Regions from separate parts of the Paenibacillus sp. TAF43_2 genome, predicted to be linked through region 2. Evidence: riboswitches for the same ligand, from Rfam matches in the RefSeq annotation. Region 2 holds a riboswitch; each other region holds the start of a gene.
The links. A riboswitch is a leader RNA that binds a small molecule or an ion and turns the genes downstream of it on or off. The one in region 2 is predicted to bind cyclic di-AMP.
Positions count from the first base shown of each region.

Region 1: another riboswitch for cyclic di-AMP. It lies ahead of AB4Z17_RS15030 (TrkH family potassium uptake protein); the one in region 2 lies ahead of AB4Z17_RS02535 (hypothetical protein).
Region 3: another riboswitch for cyclic di-AMP. It lies ahead of AB4Z17_RS24465 (C40 family peptidase); the one in region 2 lies ahead of AB4Z17_RS02535 (hypothetical protein).
Region 4: another riboswitch for cyclic di-AMP. It lies ahead of AB4Z17_RS12335 (ubiquitin-like domain-containing protein); the one in region 2 lies ahead of AB4Z17_RS02535 (hypothetical protein).

Region 1 is NZ_JBFRDK010000060.1:7,178-11,549, reverse strand. Features, by position in the region: gene AB4Z17_RS15040 (LysR family transcriptional regulator) at 1-767, shown strand, start outside; gene AB4Z17_RS15035 (potassium channel family protein) at 869-1,531, opposite strand; gene AB4Z17_RS15030 (TrkH family potassium uptake protein) at 1,550-2,890, opposite strand; cyclic di-AMP (ydaO/yuaA leader) riboswitch at 2,981-3,186, opposite strand; gene AB4Z17_RS15025 (CPBP family intramembrane glutamic endopeptidase) at 3,432-4,372, shown strand, end outside.
Region 2 is NZ_JBFRDK010000006.1:10,082-14,453, reverse strand. Features, by position in the region: gene metE (5-methyltetrahydropteroyltriglutamate--homocysteine S-methyltransferase) at 1-1,109, shown strand, start outside; gene AB4Z17_RS02535 (hypothetical protein) at 1,184-1,609, opposite strand; cyclic di-AMP (ydaO/yuaA leader) riboswitch at 1,613-1,774, opposite strand; gene AB4Z17_RS02530 (hypothetical protein) at 1,821-2,249, opposite strand; cyclic di-AMP (ydaO/yuaA leader) riboswitch at 2,689-2,887, shown strand; cyclic di-AMP (ydaO/yuaA leader) riboswitch at 2,979-3,149, shown strand; gene AB4Z17_RS02525 (NAD-binding protein) at 3,268-3,666, shown strand; gene kdpF (K(+)-transporting ATPase subunit F) at 3,790-3,867, shown strand; gene kdpA (potassium-transporting ATPase subunit KdpA) at 3,886-4,372, shown strand, end outside.
Region 3 is NZ_JBFRDK010000144.1:67-4,438, reverse strand. Features, by position in the region: gene AB4Z17_RS24470 (MATE family efflux transporter) at 20-1,372, shown strand; cyclic di-AMP (ydaO/yuaA leader) riboswitch at 1,608-1,742, shown strand; gene AB4Z17_RS24465 (C40 family peptidase) at 1,746-2,222, shown strand; gene AB4Z17_RS24460 (chromate transporter) at 2,357-3,544, shown strand; partial or broken gene AB4Z17_RS24455 (phytoene desaturase family protein) at 3,616-4,372, opposite strand, start outside.
Region 4 is NZ_JBFRDK010000043.1:64,691-69,062, forward strand. Features, by position in the region: gene rnmV (ribonuclease M5) at 1-387, opposite strand, end outside; gene AB4Z17_RS12335 (ubiquitin-like domain-containing protein) at 512-1,660, opposite strand; cyclic di-AMP (ydaO/yuaA leader) riboswitch at 1,909-2,089, opposite strand; gene AB4Z17_RS12340 (TatD family hydrolase) at 2,274-3,047, opposite strand; gene AB4Z17_RS12345 (HD domain-containing protein) at 3,065-4,363, opposite strand.

The sequences.
Region 1 (4,372 bases), on a different contig from region 2:
ATCGCATCGGAAAGCGGCTGGAGCTTACTCGAATTGGGCAATTGACCTATGAATATGCTTTGGAGCTTCGCCAGCTTCATCGCAAATATTTGCAAACCGTCTCTGAGTTCACCTCGGCTGGACATACGACCCTTACCATTGGCGCAAGCTTGACGACGCTTCAAACGACTTTGCCCGATCTCATTCAAAGCTTAACTTCTACCCATCCGGAGATCGACATTAAAGCGATTACCGGCAAGACGCATGAAATCGTATCGCTCGTGCGAGATCACAAAGCCGATATCGGCATTGTCGCCTCTAGTATTGAGGATTCAACACTGCGGTGCATTCCGCTGTTTGAGGATCATCTATCGCTCGTGGTGCCTCGCAATCAGGTCATTACCGATAAAGGCACGCTGGGTATACAGGATGTGACCGGCATGCCGATGATCTTGTTCTCCAAAGGCACTTGGTACAGGTTGTTGACCGACGAGCTGTTTGACAAATATCATCTTCAGCCGGATGTGCGGATGGAAATTGATTCGTTTGAAGCTATCCTTCGGTTGCTGCATACTTGCCGTGCTGCGACGCTCCTGCCTCAATCGTATATGCGCAATCAACTGCTTGAAGACAATGATCTTACCGTCATTCCCATTCGAGAACTTGAGGATACAAAGCGCACCACCTCGCTCATTCATGCGGATTCGGCCGCCCTCAGCCCGTCCGTTCGTCTTTGGATCAACGAGCTTGCAGCAGGCTTCCCCAGCAAAAAGGACAGCAGCTTTTAAAATAGCTGCTGTCCTTCAGCATTTCCAATATTACACTTCCAAATCCATTTCAGCCTAATCTGCTTTTTCTAATAATAAGCCTCTTCCACTACATAAAACAATTAACGGATAACGGATGCTTCGAAGTCTTCTATTTGCTCATTTGTTCCTATAATAACCATGACATCACGAAGTGAAAGGACATCCGTTGCTGTCGGTGCGATGATGATGCCATTTGGCTTATTTATGGCTACGATGCTGCATCCAAATCTAGCTCGCGGATTAAGATCATGCAATGACTTGCCATCCAAGCATTGCGGTACAGCAAGCTCGGCGATCGTATACTCTTTGGAAAGCTCGATATAATCTAATAGATTTGGGGATACAAGCTGATGCGCAACTCGAATACCCATATCGCGCTCAGGATAGACCACGCGGTCGACACCGATTTTCTCAAGTACCCGGCCATGCAGTTCAGTCAAAGCTTTCGCTACAACTTGCTTCACTTCCAAATCCTTAAGCAGTATGGTTGTCAAAATGCTGGATTGAATGTCATCGCCAATCGCGACAACTCCGCAATCAAAGTTTCTTACACCCAAGGAGCGCAGCGCTTCTTCATCCGTACAATCAGCTGATACAGCATAGGTTAGAATACCGCTCATGTCCTGAACGGCTTCCTCATCCTTATCTATTCCAAGCACCTCATGGCCAAGCTGGACGAGTTCGCGCCCTAAGCTCGAACCAAATCTCCCTAAGCCGATGATGACAAATTGTTTCTTTTTAATTCCCACTTGCAAAGTCTCCTATCCAATCGTAATTTTGCCTTCTGGATGCCGATAAAGCTCTTTCTCTGTACGAGGCCCAAGCGCGTATGCGAGCGTCAGGGGTCCAAGTCTTCCGGCAAACATGGTTAATGCAATGACTATTTTCCCAACAATGCTCAGCTCTGGTGTAACACCAACGGATAATCCTACTGTTCCAAATGCTGATGTCGCTTCAAACAATAGCTTTATAAAAGCTTGATCCTCCGTCATCGACAAAATCATCGTTACGATAATGACAAGCGATAAAGAGATCAAAGTAATCGTGAGTGCTTTAAAAATTCTGTCTTTGCCTAATCTGTAACGGAAAAGAACGATGTCCTCTCGTCCTCTAATCATTGCAAATACAGCGCCGACCAGCGTTGCAAAAGTTGTTGTTTTGATACCGCCGCCCGTCGAGCCGGGCGAGGCCCCAATAAACATTAATATAATGGTGAAAAACATTGTCGCTTGCCGGATAGCCGTATAATCAAGCGTATTGGCTCCTGCCGTCCGCGGCGTTACTGATTGGAAGAACGAGGACAATATTTTCCCGCCCCAGTCCAGTGAGCCCAATGTCTTCGAATTAGAGAATTCAAAAATAAATATGACGAGTGTCCCTACTGCAATAAGCGTCCCTGTCATCGATAGAACGACCTTGCTGTGCAGCGACAGCTTGCGGTTTTTGCGGAATTCCATCAGATCCGACATAACGACAAAGCCGAGTCCACCCGAAATGATCAGCATCATAGCTGTAATATTAACGACTGGGTCAGAGACATATAAGGTCAAGCTGCGGTAGTTCCCAAAGATATCAAAACCAGCATTATTAAACAATGAAACCGCGTGAAAGGCTCCAAAATACATCGCTTTTCCCAGCGGCATATCAAATGCAAACCTCGAAGCAAACAACACAGCGCCAACAAGCTCTATTGTCAATGAGTAAACAATTACTCGCCTAATCAAACGCACGATGCCTTCCATGCTCGTCTGGTTCATCGATTCCTGCAGCAAAAGCCGCTCACGCAGCGAAATCCTCTTGCGAAGCACGAGCGCTACCAGCGTTGCCATCGTCATAAATCCGAGTCCTCCAAGCTGGAACAAGCACATTAATATGATTTGGCCCCATATAGAGAAATAAGTTCCGGTATCAACGACAACTAACCCAGTTACACAGGTTGCCGAGGTTGCAGTAAACAGTGCATCTATAAAAGGCAATCTCTCGCCGCTTACCGATGCAAAAGGCATGGATAATAATAAGGCACCCAGCAATATAATAAGAGCGAATCCACTTACCAGAATACGCGGAGGTGACCACTTCATAACATTCCAATCAACCTTCATTCATTACCCTTCTTTTTGATTATGTCATATTGTCATTTATTGTTTTTAAGCATAAAAAAAAGCACTGGAAACTCAAGTGCTCGTGCGATGAGTCCTGTTCCAATACGCCTTCGAGGTTAGCTGACGGATTCGGGCCTGGACAGGCAGCCCTATTCAGCGGAAGAAGACGAAGCTTCACCGCTAAAATTCACCCCATGCTATCAAATGTTGAACTGCTTTGCTTTTAAGCTTGTTCATCCATCTGGATAACTTTATGGTTCCCCCGATTTCCTTAGGAAATTCGGCTATGCTATGCAATTAGTATGACGATAACGATTATAATCCCTAAGCACTCCTGATATAAAGGTGACGTTTATGACAAACAGGACGATATTAGCTCAAATTAGGGCAATGGGACGAACCAGCGCATAGCTAGCTTGCTGGACATCGTTATTTCGCATTTTTTTGAAAACAAACGGTCATTTTCATTGGATAATTTAGGGATTCATATGTTAAGGTAATAAAATGAGCTATTTATCATGAAGACAGTTGAGGTGAAACTATGATTGATTCTATTAAACCCAATGAATGGAAACGATTTATATGGGCAGCAGTTGCTTGCTTTATTATTTATGGCGCCGTACAAATCGTTCCAATGATTACAGCCATCTCATCTGGCGAAATGAATACCAAGGTCATTACGAAATCAGCGGCGGCGGATAAGGCGTCTGCATTTGTTGAAAAAGAAACAGGCTTGAAGGTGAAATCGGCTAAAGCCGTACATCAAACCGATAAAATTATGAATGGCTACTTATCTAAATATGAGCTGGTCAAATCATATACGGATAAATACGACCCTAGGTTTCCTACAGATACGTTTCAAGTTGATCTTAAGTTCATAGGCGGCGGCAGCGGATATGTTTATCTGCATATGCACAGCGGGAAAATAGTCGCTTGGAACTTGAAGCTTGAGGGTGAACAGCTGTCAGATTTAGATAAAGCAAAAGAAGCTATCGCCTTTCTAACTGCAGAAAATTTCAGCGGTACTGAATTCATAGGCGGGCAAATATTGCCTAATGGTGATTGGCAGCCCAAGCCTCCGGCAGGTTATTCCATTAAAAATGCTCATCTTAACGTATTGGTTAACGCTCTTGTCGTGAATGACCGTACGATCATTACTAAATATAAACCGGCATTCGTGGCTCCCTCCGATTACATAAACTATGTAGAGAAACAAGATAAAATAGCTGGGTACCTTACATCAATCGGTTATCTGTTCATGAGCTTCGTTTTATTCGTCTTAGCTATTATTTACTCCGTTTTATATCGAAAGCATACATCCTTTAAATACGGAATCGTATTAACGATCATTTATTTAATTACTTATACGATCATGAATTTAAACGTTCTGGATGGTATTCGGGCTACGCTCGGCGAGACGGATATGGCAGGCGCTACCGTTTCGATCACTGCCATCGTAAGTGTTCTGCTAGCAATTCCAAT
Region 2 (4,372 bases):
AAGCTGCTGATGCAGCAGTGGTATCGGCGCATCCTTCAACGAGGCAGAATCCATTTGCGGAGAGACAAAAGCTGCAGCAGCAAAAGTGGAATTTGCCGTTCCTTCCAACAACGACAATAGGCAGCTTCCCGCAAACGCTGGATGTACGTCAAGCAAGGCAAAAATGGAGAAAAAACGAGCTCAGCTCACAGGACTACTCTTCCTTTATCAACGATAAAATTAAAAATTGGATTGAAATCCAGGAAGAGCTTAACATTGACGTCCTCGTTCACGGTGAATTTGAGCGTACGGACATGGTCGAATTTTTCGGAGAGAAGCTCGATGGTTTCGCATTTACAAAAGGCGGCTGGGTTCAATCGTATGGTTCCCGCTGCGTAAAGCCGCCGGTCATTTATGGCGATGTTGTATTTACTGAACCAATGACAGTAACCGTAAGCGTGTATGCGCAGTCGCTGACAAGCCGTCCGGTAAAAGGGATGCTGACGGGTCCGATTACGATTTTGAACTGGTCATTTGTCCGCAACGATATCACACGCGAGCAGGTCGCATACCAAATTGCGCTTGCACTCTCAGAGGAAGTAAAGGCGCTTGAGACTGCAGGCATCGAAATGATCCAGGTTGATGAGCCAGCTTTGCGAGAAGGCTTGCCGCTTAAACGCAGTGATTGGGATGCTTATTTAAAATGGGGCGTGCATGCGTTCCGTCTATCGACTTCAGCTGTGCGTGACACAACACAAATTCATACACATATGTGTTATTGTGAGTTCCATGATATTATCGATTCCATTCTTGCGCTGGATGCGGATGTCATCTCCATTGAAACCTCGCGCAGCCATGGCGAGCTGATTCATAGCTTTGAGGAGAACACCTATGACCAAGGCATTGGCTTGGGCGTTTACGACATTCACAGCCCGCGTGTACCGTCCGTGGAAGAAATGGTCAGCATGATCGAGCGCGCCATTAAAGTGCTAGATCCTACGCTCTTCTGGATCAATCCGGACTGCGGCTTAAAAACACGCGGAATGGAGGAAACGGTTGCTTCACTGCGCAACATGATGCTGGCTACTTACCAAGTCAGAGAGCAGCGTGCTGCATTAGCGAAGGTTTAAACCCTAAATACAATAAGACAGTCCAGAACTAGGTTATCTGTTCTGGACTGCCTTTTTTTTTCTTATGAACGAAATTAATCCAAAGAGATGTAGGAGACGGAACGTTGACGCAAAACAGACTCTTCATGGTCGTTGCTGTACGGGGCTGCATCGGCGGATTGTGCTAGGACATGCTTGACGGCGGAGACGAATAAGTCGAGAACGCGCCCATCCTGATCCGTTTTGTCATAGTGATACTGGTTAAGAGGTGGTAGAGGAATGCTGCCGATAAAAGACTGAAGCAGGTCGCTCCATCGTTCTAAGTCAATGGGCTCTTCTGTGTCGCTGGCAAATAGTTCACTCCAGCCGAAGCCCTGATTGCTTGTTAAACGAAGACATACCCGGTGGCCTGCAGAATCGACGGCAAGAGCAGGAATGACGAATAGCTCGATTCGTGTGACAGATAAATAAGGGGTCTGTTCCGTAAAAAGATGCAGATTTCGTGCACAATTTGTCAACATATACATCTCTCCTTTATTCGCTTACGAGGTTAGCTGTCGGATTCGGGCTAGAGAGAAAGCCCTACCAGGGTTACAAATCCCTGGATTCACCCCTTGCGAATCGATTTCGATCGATCGCGATGGTTCCCCCGCTTTTTCATTCGAAAAATTCAGCGTAAATAGTTTACTCTTAATTATACCCTTCATTAGCGCATCTGTAAATCAGAACTGCTTAAAATAACGATGCATAGGAGACAGCTTGTTTAAATAAAGTATGCTCTTCACGGTCATATTCACAGTTTGGAAAAGTGTAATGAATGGATTCTATATGCAAAGCAGCGGCTGCAAACAAATGATATATACGCTCGTCCTTCATCATTGGATCTGTTTGAATAACCAAAGGAGAAGTAAGAGGAAGAGTGCCGATGAATCTCAGCAGCATACTGCTCCATCTGATCCAGTCGCGAGGCTTCTCGGATTTTTTAATAAACAGCTCACTCCAGCCATGACCATAAGCAGTGGAGATCCTTAGGCAAACACGGTAACCATTAGATTCAAGCATGGAAGCCGGCAGCACAAACATTTGAATTCGTTTAATTTCAAACAAGGCAGCAGGATGATTTTCCAAGCTTGGCAAGGGTACTTCAACTGGTGTAGACATCAATGAGATCTCTCCTCGATTTGAATAATTCACCGACAATACTCAGCCATATTGGCTTGCCGTCTATGGTAAACCCGAAATGAATTATTGTAAAACTGTGGTATATCGTGAAAAGGCAGCCATATGCCAAATTAAAAGAAATCCATTCGTTATGCCAGTAAAAAAAGGGTAATTCTTCGAAATACTCGTTTATTCTCTTCCATTCTCGATTATAGAGAAATCTGATTATTCACGCATAAAATCGTTAGAAAGGGAATGAACACTATTTTTGAAAACAAGAGTAAAACTGAGAAATAGTGAGATATCGAGAGATCGAAATGAATGTAAGCGTTGCGAATCGCTCTGCAAGGCTGAAACTGGCTAAATTAGGCAGCAGGCTGCCTTTACAGTATTTATAGCGAGGAGTAATATTCGATACAGGATTTATAAATAAGTTTCGATTTACTGATCGCTGAGTTTCCGTGAAAGCGGAAGCGGGGGAACCAATAATGACGCGATGCGCCTGTTCGATGTGAGAGTCGAACAAACGCAGAGCAGGGGTGAATCTTTGACAGGTGCCATGGATACCGGTCAAAGTAGGGCGACTCTCACCGCCCGAATCCGACAGCTAACCTCGTAAGCGTGGACCGAGAGAGGAATGATGAAGCTTGTGATCGATTAACTTCGACCGCAGAGTGTCATAGACCTCTGTGGTTTTTTGTGCCCAAAAAAGTTTAATTTGCTACAAAATGTAAGAAAACGCTGAGTCCTGCAGCAGCAGGAACGGGGGAACCAACGAACGATTCGTGTGTAATCACGACTTCGCTTCATGGGGTGAATCGCTTGAAAATGATCAAGCGTAGGGCAACTCTCAAGGCCCGAATCCGACAGCTAACCTCGTAAGTGTACTCGAGAGAGGCAACAGCCATCGTGCTTCCCGCGGCTTATTCTGCTGCGGGCAAAGAAGCCGCGGGAAAAGTTCCTCTTATCCCAAGGCTTCTTTTTTGTTGCCTTTTTTACCATATGGAGGAGAATTCGGTTGCAGGAAGAGCATATTATTGTTGCTGGTCTAAACGAGGCTGGCCAATCATTCATACGAACTTTGCAGTTTCATCAATTAAAATTTATCGTTTTGACCAATAGCAAACAGGAAGAAAAACAGCTTCGCAAGCAGGGTATCAGCAATGTTTTGTACATCAATTCGAATGATCGTCAAAGCTGGAATGTTCCTTCGATGAACATTAGCGAGGTATTTATATTCGAGAGCAGCTTGGCGCTTAGCTGCCGCTTTGTACAGTGCTGCAGAGCTTGGACCTCAAAGTCCATTTACGTCATCACACAGCAGTGGAATCCAAGGGCTATTTACAAGGGGCTCGGAGCGGATCATATCGTATTCTCTCATACCGGTGAAGTCGGTTTTCTATTAAGCAACAAATAATGCAGGAGGGGTTTACATGCAGGATTTTTATATGTTCGGGGCGTTGTTAGCTAGCTTCGGTTTATTTTACGGATTTTTAACTTGGTGCTCCAGTGTTATTGAGAAAACAGGGGGCGAAGGCCTATGACTGTCATAGCGATAGCGGCTGTATTTGTTTTCGTTTATCTGATTTATGCGTTAATTCATCCGGAGAAGTTTTAATAGAGGGGGATTTACAAGATGGATATTTTACAATTGCTTATCGTCATTGCCGTTCTTGTATTGTTAGTTAAGCCGCTTGGTACTTACGTCTATCATGTGTTCTCCAATGAACACAATCGGTTAGACAAAGTATTCGGAGGGACGGAGCGATTTATATTTAAGCTTATTGGTCTCAAAAAAAGAGAGGGCATGAGCTGGAAAATATACGCACTCAGCTTTGTTGCAACCAATTTAATTTTAGTTGCTTTCAGCTATTTGATATTGCGGTTCCAAAATGCGCTGCCGTTTAATCCAAATGGCATGGCAGCCATGGAGCCTACACTGACTTTCAATACAGTCATCAGCTTTATTACCAATACGAATCTTCAGCATTACAGCGGGGAAAGCGCCTTATCTTATTTCTCTCAAATGGCGGTCATCATGATGATGATGTTCACGTCAGCGGCGACGGGCTTCTCTGTTGCCATCGCGTTTGTTCGTGGGATTACGAGTAAAGGAACGACGA
Region 3 (4,372 bases), on a different contig from region 2:
AGGAAGAATGTGAATTTGAATGAGTAAACAGGTTGATCCGCGCCAAAAGAGCATCATCTCGATAACATGGCCTATCTTTATTGAAGCTTTATTTGGGATGCTGATTGGAACGGTCGATACGATGATGCTAAGCAGCTACTCTGATGGAGCAGTGGCAGCGGTTGGGATAGCTAATCAGATTTTAGTTGTAGTGGGCTTGATGTTTGGATTTGTTACGGTAGGTACAAGTGTCATTCTCAATCAATGGCTCGGCGCAGGCAACTTGCATGGCGCTGATCGAATCGGGAGAACGGCGCTTACTTTGAATGTCATGCTCGGTTTAATAGCTAGCGTAGGATTGATTGTCTATGCCGACGTGTTTTTAGCGCTTTTTAAAGTGCCCGAGGATGTGATGGCAGAAGGAGTCAGCTATCTATCAATTGTTGGCAGCTCCGTCTTCATCACAGCAATAAGCATGACGTTAGGTACTATTTTACGATGCCGCGGTATTGTGAAAGAAATGATGTTCATCGCATTGGGGATTAATGTACTTCATATTACCTTGAATTATCTGGTGCTGATGGAGCCCTTCGGCTTACCTAATTTAGGTGTAGAAGGAGTAGCAGCATCTACATGGATAACCCGTGCCATAGGGATGACCGCTTATTTGATTTTATGTATTCGAAGCTTGGAGTATAAGGTTGGCTTGATTAGTCCATTTAAGTTTCAAAGAAAAAATATTGGCCTTATATTTAAACTAGGTATTCCTTCGGCAGGTGAGCATGTTTCTTATAATCTTTCACAGGTTGTAATCACATATTTAGTCACGCTGATCGGTACGACAGCGTTAACGACAAAAATTTATTCGCAGAGCATAACTTCTTTTGTTTTTGTTTTTTCAATGGCAATAGGTCAAGGAACGCAAATTATTGTTGGACATCTGATTGGAGCCCATCAGAAGGATGATGCTTATCGATCCAGTATGCAAAGTTTGAAGCTGGCGTTCGTCATTTCTCTTGCGCTTGGTATTTGTATCTATAGCTTCTCAGCTCTATTGCTCAGCCTCTTTACTAATGATGCGGAAATTATATTGTTAGGCAAGCAGCTCATGTTGTTATCGATTATGCTGGAGCCGGCTCGGGCTTGCAACATGGTGCTTATCAGTTGTCTAAATGCGGCTGGAGATGTGAAATTTCCAGTTGCTGCCGGGTTAGTATCCATGTGGGGGATTAGTGTGCCGCTGGCATACGTGTTCGGGATTGTGTTCGACATGGGGTTGGTAGGAATATGGCTGGCCTTTTCAATCGATGAATGGATAAGAGCTTTACTGATGCTCTACAGATGGAGGAGACGTTCTTGGCAAAAGGTCGATATTTTGGCGAAACTTGCTTAACTAGAAAGAGTAACTGTATGAAAATACGGATACTCTTTTTTTGTGTTTAAACCGTTATATTTTGAAAATATGATTGGAAATTCATCTATTTTAATTACAAAAAAACCAGCACTTTTGACAAAAATCATGTAGTGAACAGCTAAATAAATAATAATATTGAAGAAAAATGAAAGTATTCTAATAAACCAATTGCAGGATTATGGTAAAAAAAATCGAATTTAACGATACTATAAGGTTTATTGACATGCCGAGTTCTGTATATCGGAAACGGGGGAACCACCCAGGGTGAATTGCTTAATGTATGTTTTTAAGCATAGGGATCTTCAACCGAACCCATAAGCTAACCTCGTAGGCACCGAAGGGAGAAGTTGTTTTGAAGAAGGGTTTTATTTTATTGTTATCCTGCTTGCTGCTGCTTACTGGAGGAGGAAGCGTGCTTGCAGATAAGTCGGCCAAGTCTGTGCTTACGGATTCCATAAGCGAGGTTGTTGGAACTCCTTATAAATGGGGAGGCACAACGAGCAAAGGGTTTGACTGCTCGGGTTTTATTCTGCATATCTTTAATCAATTTGATGTAAAGCTGCCTAGAACATCGCAATCGCAATCAGACACAGGCACAGAGGTTAATAAAGATGAACTACGCGTGGGTGATCTTGTGTTCTTCAACACAAGCGGCAAAGGCGTTTCTCATGCGGGCATTTACATTGGGGATGGGAAATTTGCTCATTCTTCTACAAGCAAAGGGGTTACAATTACAAACCTTAACGATTCTTATTATGCAAAACGTTATGTAACAGCAAGGCGTGTCGTAACGGAAGATACATTTGCTGCGATGATGGAGTCTAAATAAAGCGTAATGATTTTAAAAACCACCTTACGAGGTGGTTTTTTTTATGTAACCATTTATTAAGTATTTGTTAAAGGGTTGTAAGCCAATAATTCGCAAGCTTACAATGTAAATAACATGAGTAATGGAATGAGGCTATAGGATTGAAAAGAGGAACAATCGCATCTTTAGTAGAGGTACTAGCTGTATCAACTAAACTAGGACTTACCTCATTTGGGGGTCCGATAGCCCATCTGGGTTATTTTCACAATGAGTATATTCGTCGCCGCAAATGGATGGATGAACGAAGTTATGCAGACCTCGTTGCTTTATGTCAGTTTCTACCCGGGCCAGCCAGCAGTCAAGTTGGGATCGGTATAGGGATAGTTAGGGCTGGGTTATTGGGCGGACTAGTGGCTTGGTTAGGATTCACACTGCCATCGATCATTGCATTAGTTGCCTTTGCTTTTTTGCTGCAAGGATTTGATCTTGGAAACACAGGCTGGATTCATGGATTGAAAATTGTAGCGGTTGCCATCGTTGCTCATGCCATTCTAGGGATGGGACAGAAACTAACACCGGATCGAAACAGAGCTACGATAGCAGTCATCGCTGCTGCGGCAACGTTATATTGGCAAACGGTCTATAGTCAAGTGATCATTATTGCTGCAGCAGGGCTGATCGGGGTATGGTTATATCATAAGAAAACAGTCGAGGGTACTCCTGATTTGAACATTCGGATTAGCCGTTCCCTTGCAATCTCCTGCCTCGTTATATTTCTCACGCTGCTTATTGTTTTGCCATTTCTAAGGCAATGGGGAAATATGGAATGGATAGCGATGTTCGATAGCTATTATCGTGCAGGCTCATTGGTGTTTGGAGGCGGACATGTTGTGCTGCCGCTGCTTGAGAATGAAGTTGTCTTTACCGGGTGGGTTAATGAATCGGATTTTTTAGCAGGTTATAGCGCTGCGCAGGCTGTGCCTGGTCCACTTTTTACATTCGCTAGTTATCTTGGTACTCTTTCTGGTGGATTAACTGGAGCCATTGTTGCAACTACAGCAATTTTTTTGCCGGCATTTCTTCTCGTTGCTGGAACATTGCCGTTTTGGAATGTGTTGCGAAATAACTCAAAAATCCAAGGTGCATTAGTTGGCATTAACGCCGCTGTAGTTGGCATATTGCTTGCTGCACTGTATGATCCGCTTTGGACTAGCGCGATAGTAGAGTCCGGTGATTTTATTTTGGCTGCCGTATTGTTTATTATGCTTGTTTTTTGGAAGCTACCACCTTGGATGATTGTTGTGGCTGGCGCATTAGGCGGAATGGTCCTTGAACTTATTTAATAATTAATCAATAGATAAAAACCTCTAATCCGCGATAACGGATTAGAGGTTTTTTATTTGAATTAATCTGTCTACATGACGGATTTTGCAGCAATGCTCAATTGCTCTTTAATGAGGTCAGCGGTGAGTTGTCCGGATAAAGTGACCATCGGGACGCCGCCACCGGGGTGCGTTGATCCGCCAACGAAATAAAGATTATCGAGCAGCTTGCTTTTGCTTGGAATTTTGAAGCCGCCGTTAAGCTTGCGGTCCGTTACAATGCCGTAGATGGAACCGCCATTAGAACCATAAAGCTGCTGGATATCATCTGGAGTGAAGGTATATTCAAACTCAATATGCTGTCTCAGCGCCGTTAGTCCCATACGTTCGAGCTTATTCAGAACTAGGTCTCTGTAAGCCGCCTTCTGTGACTCGAAGCTTTCACCAGGTTTGAGCGGCGGCACATGAGTAAGCACAAATAGATTTTCTTTGCCCTGCGGCGCCTGTCCTGGATCGGTTTTGCTTGAAACCCCGATGTACACTGTTGGATCATCTGTAGGTTTGCCTTCGACAAATATATCGTTGAACTCTTTATCTGGATCTTCAGAGAAGAAGAAATTATGGTGCAGAAGCTGATCATACACTTTATCCACGCCAAGAAGCAGCACAAGTCCTGATACAGTAGGCTCGTATTTTGCTAAATCCTTTACGCGGTCGGCCGATTTCGGATGATGCTGCAGCAGTGTCTGATGCGCTGGAATTGCCTCAAGATTAGACACAATCAGATCAGCTTCTATTACGCTGCCATCTTCTAAAGTTACCCCTGTTGCGTTTTGGCCGACTGTATTC
Region 4 (4,372 bases), on a different contig from region 2:
AATAAGACCTGCATCCATTAAGTCTTCCCAGCTGATTTCTCCCGCTTCATCTGCCGATTCTGTACGGAGCTCAGAGAGCGCCGCACGAATAGCTTCGGGACTCGCATTTTCGATGCCGATGTCCCCTTTGTACAAAGCCTTCTCCTGCGGCAAAAAAGCATGCTTGCATCCTGGCGCATGGCGCGCAACAATCTTGCGAATGCGTTCTCCTGCATGATCAGGGTCTGTGAATATAATAACGCCGCGACGCTCATTGGCCAGCGCAATCCTCTTCAATACATCCTCACCGATAGCGGAACCATTCGTCTCTATGGTATCTGCATCTACCGCCCTTTTTATTGCAACGGTATCGTCTTTGCCTTCAACGACAATGATCTCTTTGATCACCAAGATCATCCCCTTCTACATAAACTGTATTAGACCCTTAGACATGCAAAAAGAAGAGGCAGTGCCTCTCCTTATGATGGCATATTTAATTGATTATTGCGATAAGATGATGGTAACCGCACAATTAGCTTGCAGTTGGTTTATTCGGCCCCAGCACATATACGGTGATGCCTTTTTTCCTGCCGAATTTGTTCGCAATCTTTGTACTATCAAAGTATACGTCGATTTTGTTGCCTTTAACCGCACTTCCTTTATCCTCAGCGCGGCGGAAACCGATTCCTTCAATATAAACCCACCAACCGATAGGAATAACCTTCGGATCAACAGCTATCGTCCGACCCTCTTGCACACGAGTGCCTGATGATGTAATCCCGTATTCCGGATGGCTTTCATCTTTGCCTGTTGAAGAGAGGTCTGCAGAATAAGCAGTCAACGTGACATTTTTAAGTACTTTTCTCGCCTTAAACGTTACACCGCTCTTCGTAAGCGAAGTAAAGCTCGGGCTCTTGTTTGAGAGCACAGATACTTTAGGCTCTTCCTTCTTCGTTCCGATGGCGACAACCTGATTAACCGCAGCGGTTTCAACCACTTTGCTGACCATCTTCTTCGATATAAGAATACCGTCCTCGTACTGCTTCTCGATACTCTCTACGATCAGACCTTCCTTGCCGGGTTGAACAAGCTTCTGCTTGCCCGCTTCCAGCGTTGGATCGTTCTTCTTCACAATAGAAAATGGCATTGCACGCTCTGTCTCAGCTACCTTCTTATCTACGCGAACGACGGTTACAGTCAATTCGTTGTCCAAAACGGTATGAAGCGGAGGTATTACTTTATCTTGACCACGAACTGGAATATGTAATTCCTCGATCGCTGCCTGCACTGTTCTCTCTGTCGTATATACAGTAGAGGTCTTGCCATCAGCCTTCACAATTACCGGTATCGCATGAGTCACCTCTATACGATCTCCGTCCTTTATTGCCGCATTAAGCGGTATGGACACCTCATCATGTGGTCCAATTGCGATAGCTTGTTCATCCAGTAGGCGTTGCAGGACCCATTGCTTCGTTTCCACAATGGTTTCTTGTCCGTTCACTACTACGGAGACGCTTTTGACAGCCGTTCCGTACAACAACACCAAAAACATGAAAGTCATAGCGATTGAGATAGTAGCACTCAAAAGAATCAAACGCAAGTTTTCACGCTTCCATCGCAATGCGAAAGACATGCTGGATGATCGTTTCCCATGGGTGTCCTTAACCTGGAGTATTCCCACTTCATCGGTCCTCCTTCATAGCCCCGCCGCCAAGTGTTACGCATGATACAACTGACGCGACTATAGTATATTGGCGTGCGAGCACGCAATCCAGTACTGCTATCGATCCTCCCACCCCCATCTTTTATCCCTATGTCGACAAATTCCCGATTATTCGAAAATAAAAAGAAGCCGTCGACAGAGGATCTGTTTCGTGGCTTCCCGGTTAAATGATTCACTGGGATACAGAAAAATGGATGCACGAGGTTGATCACTCTCTATAACGCTTGCGAGGTTAGCTGACGGATTCGGACAAGAGAGTCGCCCTATTCGTTACACAATGCTCATGGCAATGGCTTCGAAATTCACCCCTGAAGAATTCAAAATACGGTTTCAAAAACCGTACATGGTTCCCCCGCTCTCCGAATGGAGATTAAGCGTAAACTGGAAATCCAATACAAAATTTTATTGCTCTGAGATGAATCATACCTTCATACGAGGTCAATTGTAAAGATACGATAAAAGACGATTTAAGCGAAAAAGCAGGATAAAGCAGGAAAAAATAAGCGATTATCGCTATAAAAATTAGTTTTTACGCGATAAAGGTCTCTATTTCTCATTATTCCTCTCGTTTTTAGACAATACCAAAACATCTTCGACCGTTTTCAGTCGTAATTACGCCTATTTCTTCTACCGTTTTGCCCAATAATTCGGCTGCTGTCTCTGCAACTAAAGAGACGTAAGAGGACTCATTTCGCTTCCCTCTGAACGGGTGAGGAGTTAAATATGGAGCATCGGTTTCGATCAAAATTCGGTCGATCGGAACCTGCTTAAGCACCTCTTTTGGCACCCTTGCATTTTTGAAAGTAACGGGTCCTCCAAATGATATATAAAAGTTCATATCAAGACATTGTTTAGCCGTTTCCCAGCTGCCGGAGAAGCAATGCATGACACCGCCAACCTCTGCTGCATTTTCTTCCTGAAGAATACGAATAATGTCCTCATGAGCATCCCGATTATGAATGACAATTGGCTTGCCCACCTTGCGAGCAAGACGAATTTGCTCACGAAAAACCCTTTGTTGTACCTCTTTTGGAGAAGTATCCCAGTGATAATCGAGTCCAATCTCACCAATGGCGACAACCTTCTCATGCGCGCATAGACGCTCAATCCATTCCAAATCCTCTGGAAGCATATCTATACTGTCAACTGGATGCCAACCAACTGCTGCGTATATAAAATCATATTTCTCTGCTAGCGCCATCGTTGTAGGGATCGTTTCACGGTTAAAACCAATATTGACAAGCATATGCACGCCTGCATCCTTCGCACGCTGGATGACCTCGTCGCGATCCTCATCAAATTTTTCCGAATCTAAATGGGTATGTGTATCAAAAAGTAATGTCATGTTGATGTTATGCTCCTTCAATCGAGTTTGAAAAGCTTACGAAGTGAATCCGGCAATTGATGAATATTTTTTTTGAGCGGCTCTTCTGGATAATAGAGATGATATTGTCCTTGATGCAGGCCAGTAATAGAACGAACAATGTCGGATTTAGAGGATATTTCGCTTATATCTTCCAAACCATCTAACAACAAAATCGGCGCTTTTTCTTTCTTTTCTCCTTCTTTTTTATCTGGTCGATATACGTCATACGGCAGGTCAAATGGAAAATCGATTTCCATATGATAATCCGGATTCATTCCTATAGAAGAGAAACATTCGCTAATCTCATTTAGCAGCTCTTCATCCGGGTTTTCAAGCGTAATGTACTTATATAAATGCCTGTTCAGAAATCGTTCACATAGATCGCTTAAAATAGGATCATGCTCCTCCGCCCACTCTGCGAAAGCGGTCTGAACGAGCGCTTCATCCAGCTTCAGATAGTCGTGCACCGTCATCGTGTTCTGAAGCAAGCATTTCAGCTGCTTAGGCATCCACTGAAAGGAGTAGCCACCCACGTAAAGCTCCTGTGCTCTACGAAATATTTGACGTAGAATAATTTCCGAGCTTCTTGTAACCGGATGGAAGTAAATTTGCCAATACATTTGATAACGAGACATCAAATAATGTTCAACTGCGTGCATACCGCTCTCTTTAACTACAATTTGCCCTTTATAAGGACGCAATACGCGCAAAATGCGCTCTAAATCAAATGTTCCATAGTTAACACCTGTAAAATACGCGTCTCGGAGCAAATAATCCATCCGATCAGCATCCATTTGGCTTGAAATCAAACTAACAACAATCGGCTTTGGATATTTTTTTTGTATGACTGCAGCGACCTGAGCAGGAAACTGCTCCGATACAGCACTTAGCACGCGATTGATTTCTGTATCTCCCAAAATGATGTTACATGTCCACTCTTCGTGATCCGTGTCGAATACTTCTTCCAAGGAGTGCGAGAACGGACCATGACCAACATCATGCAATAAAGCAGCACAAAGCGAGACTAGCTTTTCTTCGACTGGCCAGTCAGGATAGCTGTTTCGTTCAAACTGAGAAATAATTTTTCGAGTAATTTCATATACGCCAAGTGAATGTGAAAACCGGCTGTGCTCTGCTCCATGGAAGGTCAAATAGGAGGTTCCTAGCTGTCGTATCCGGCGCAGTCTTTGAAACTCTTTTGTATTGATCAAATCCCAAATCGTTTGGTCTTGTACATATATATAATGATGAACAGGATCCTTAAAAACTTTCTCTTCGGTCAGCTGTTTTTTCATCGTCTCTCA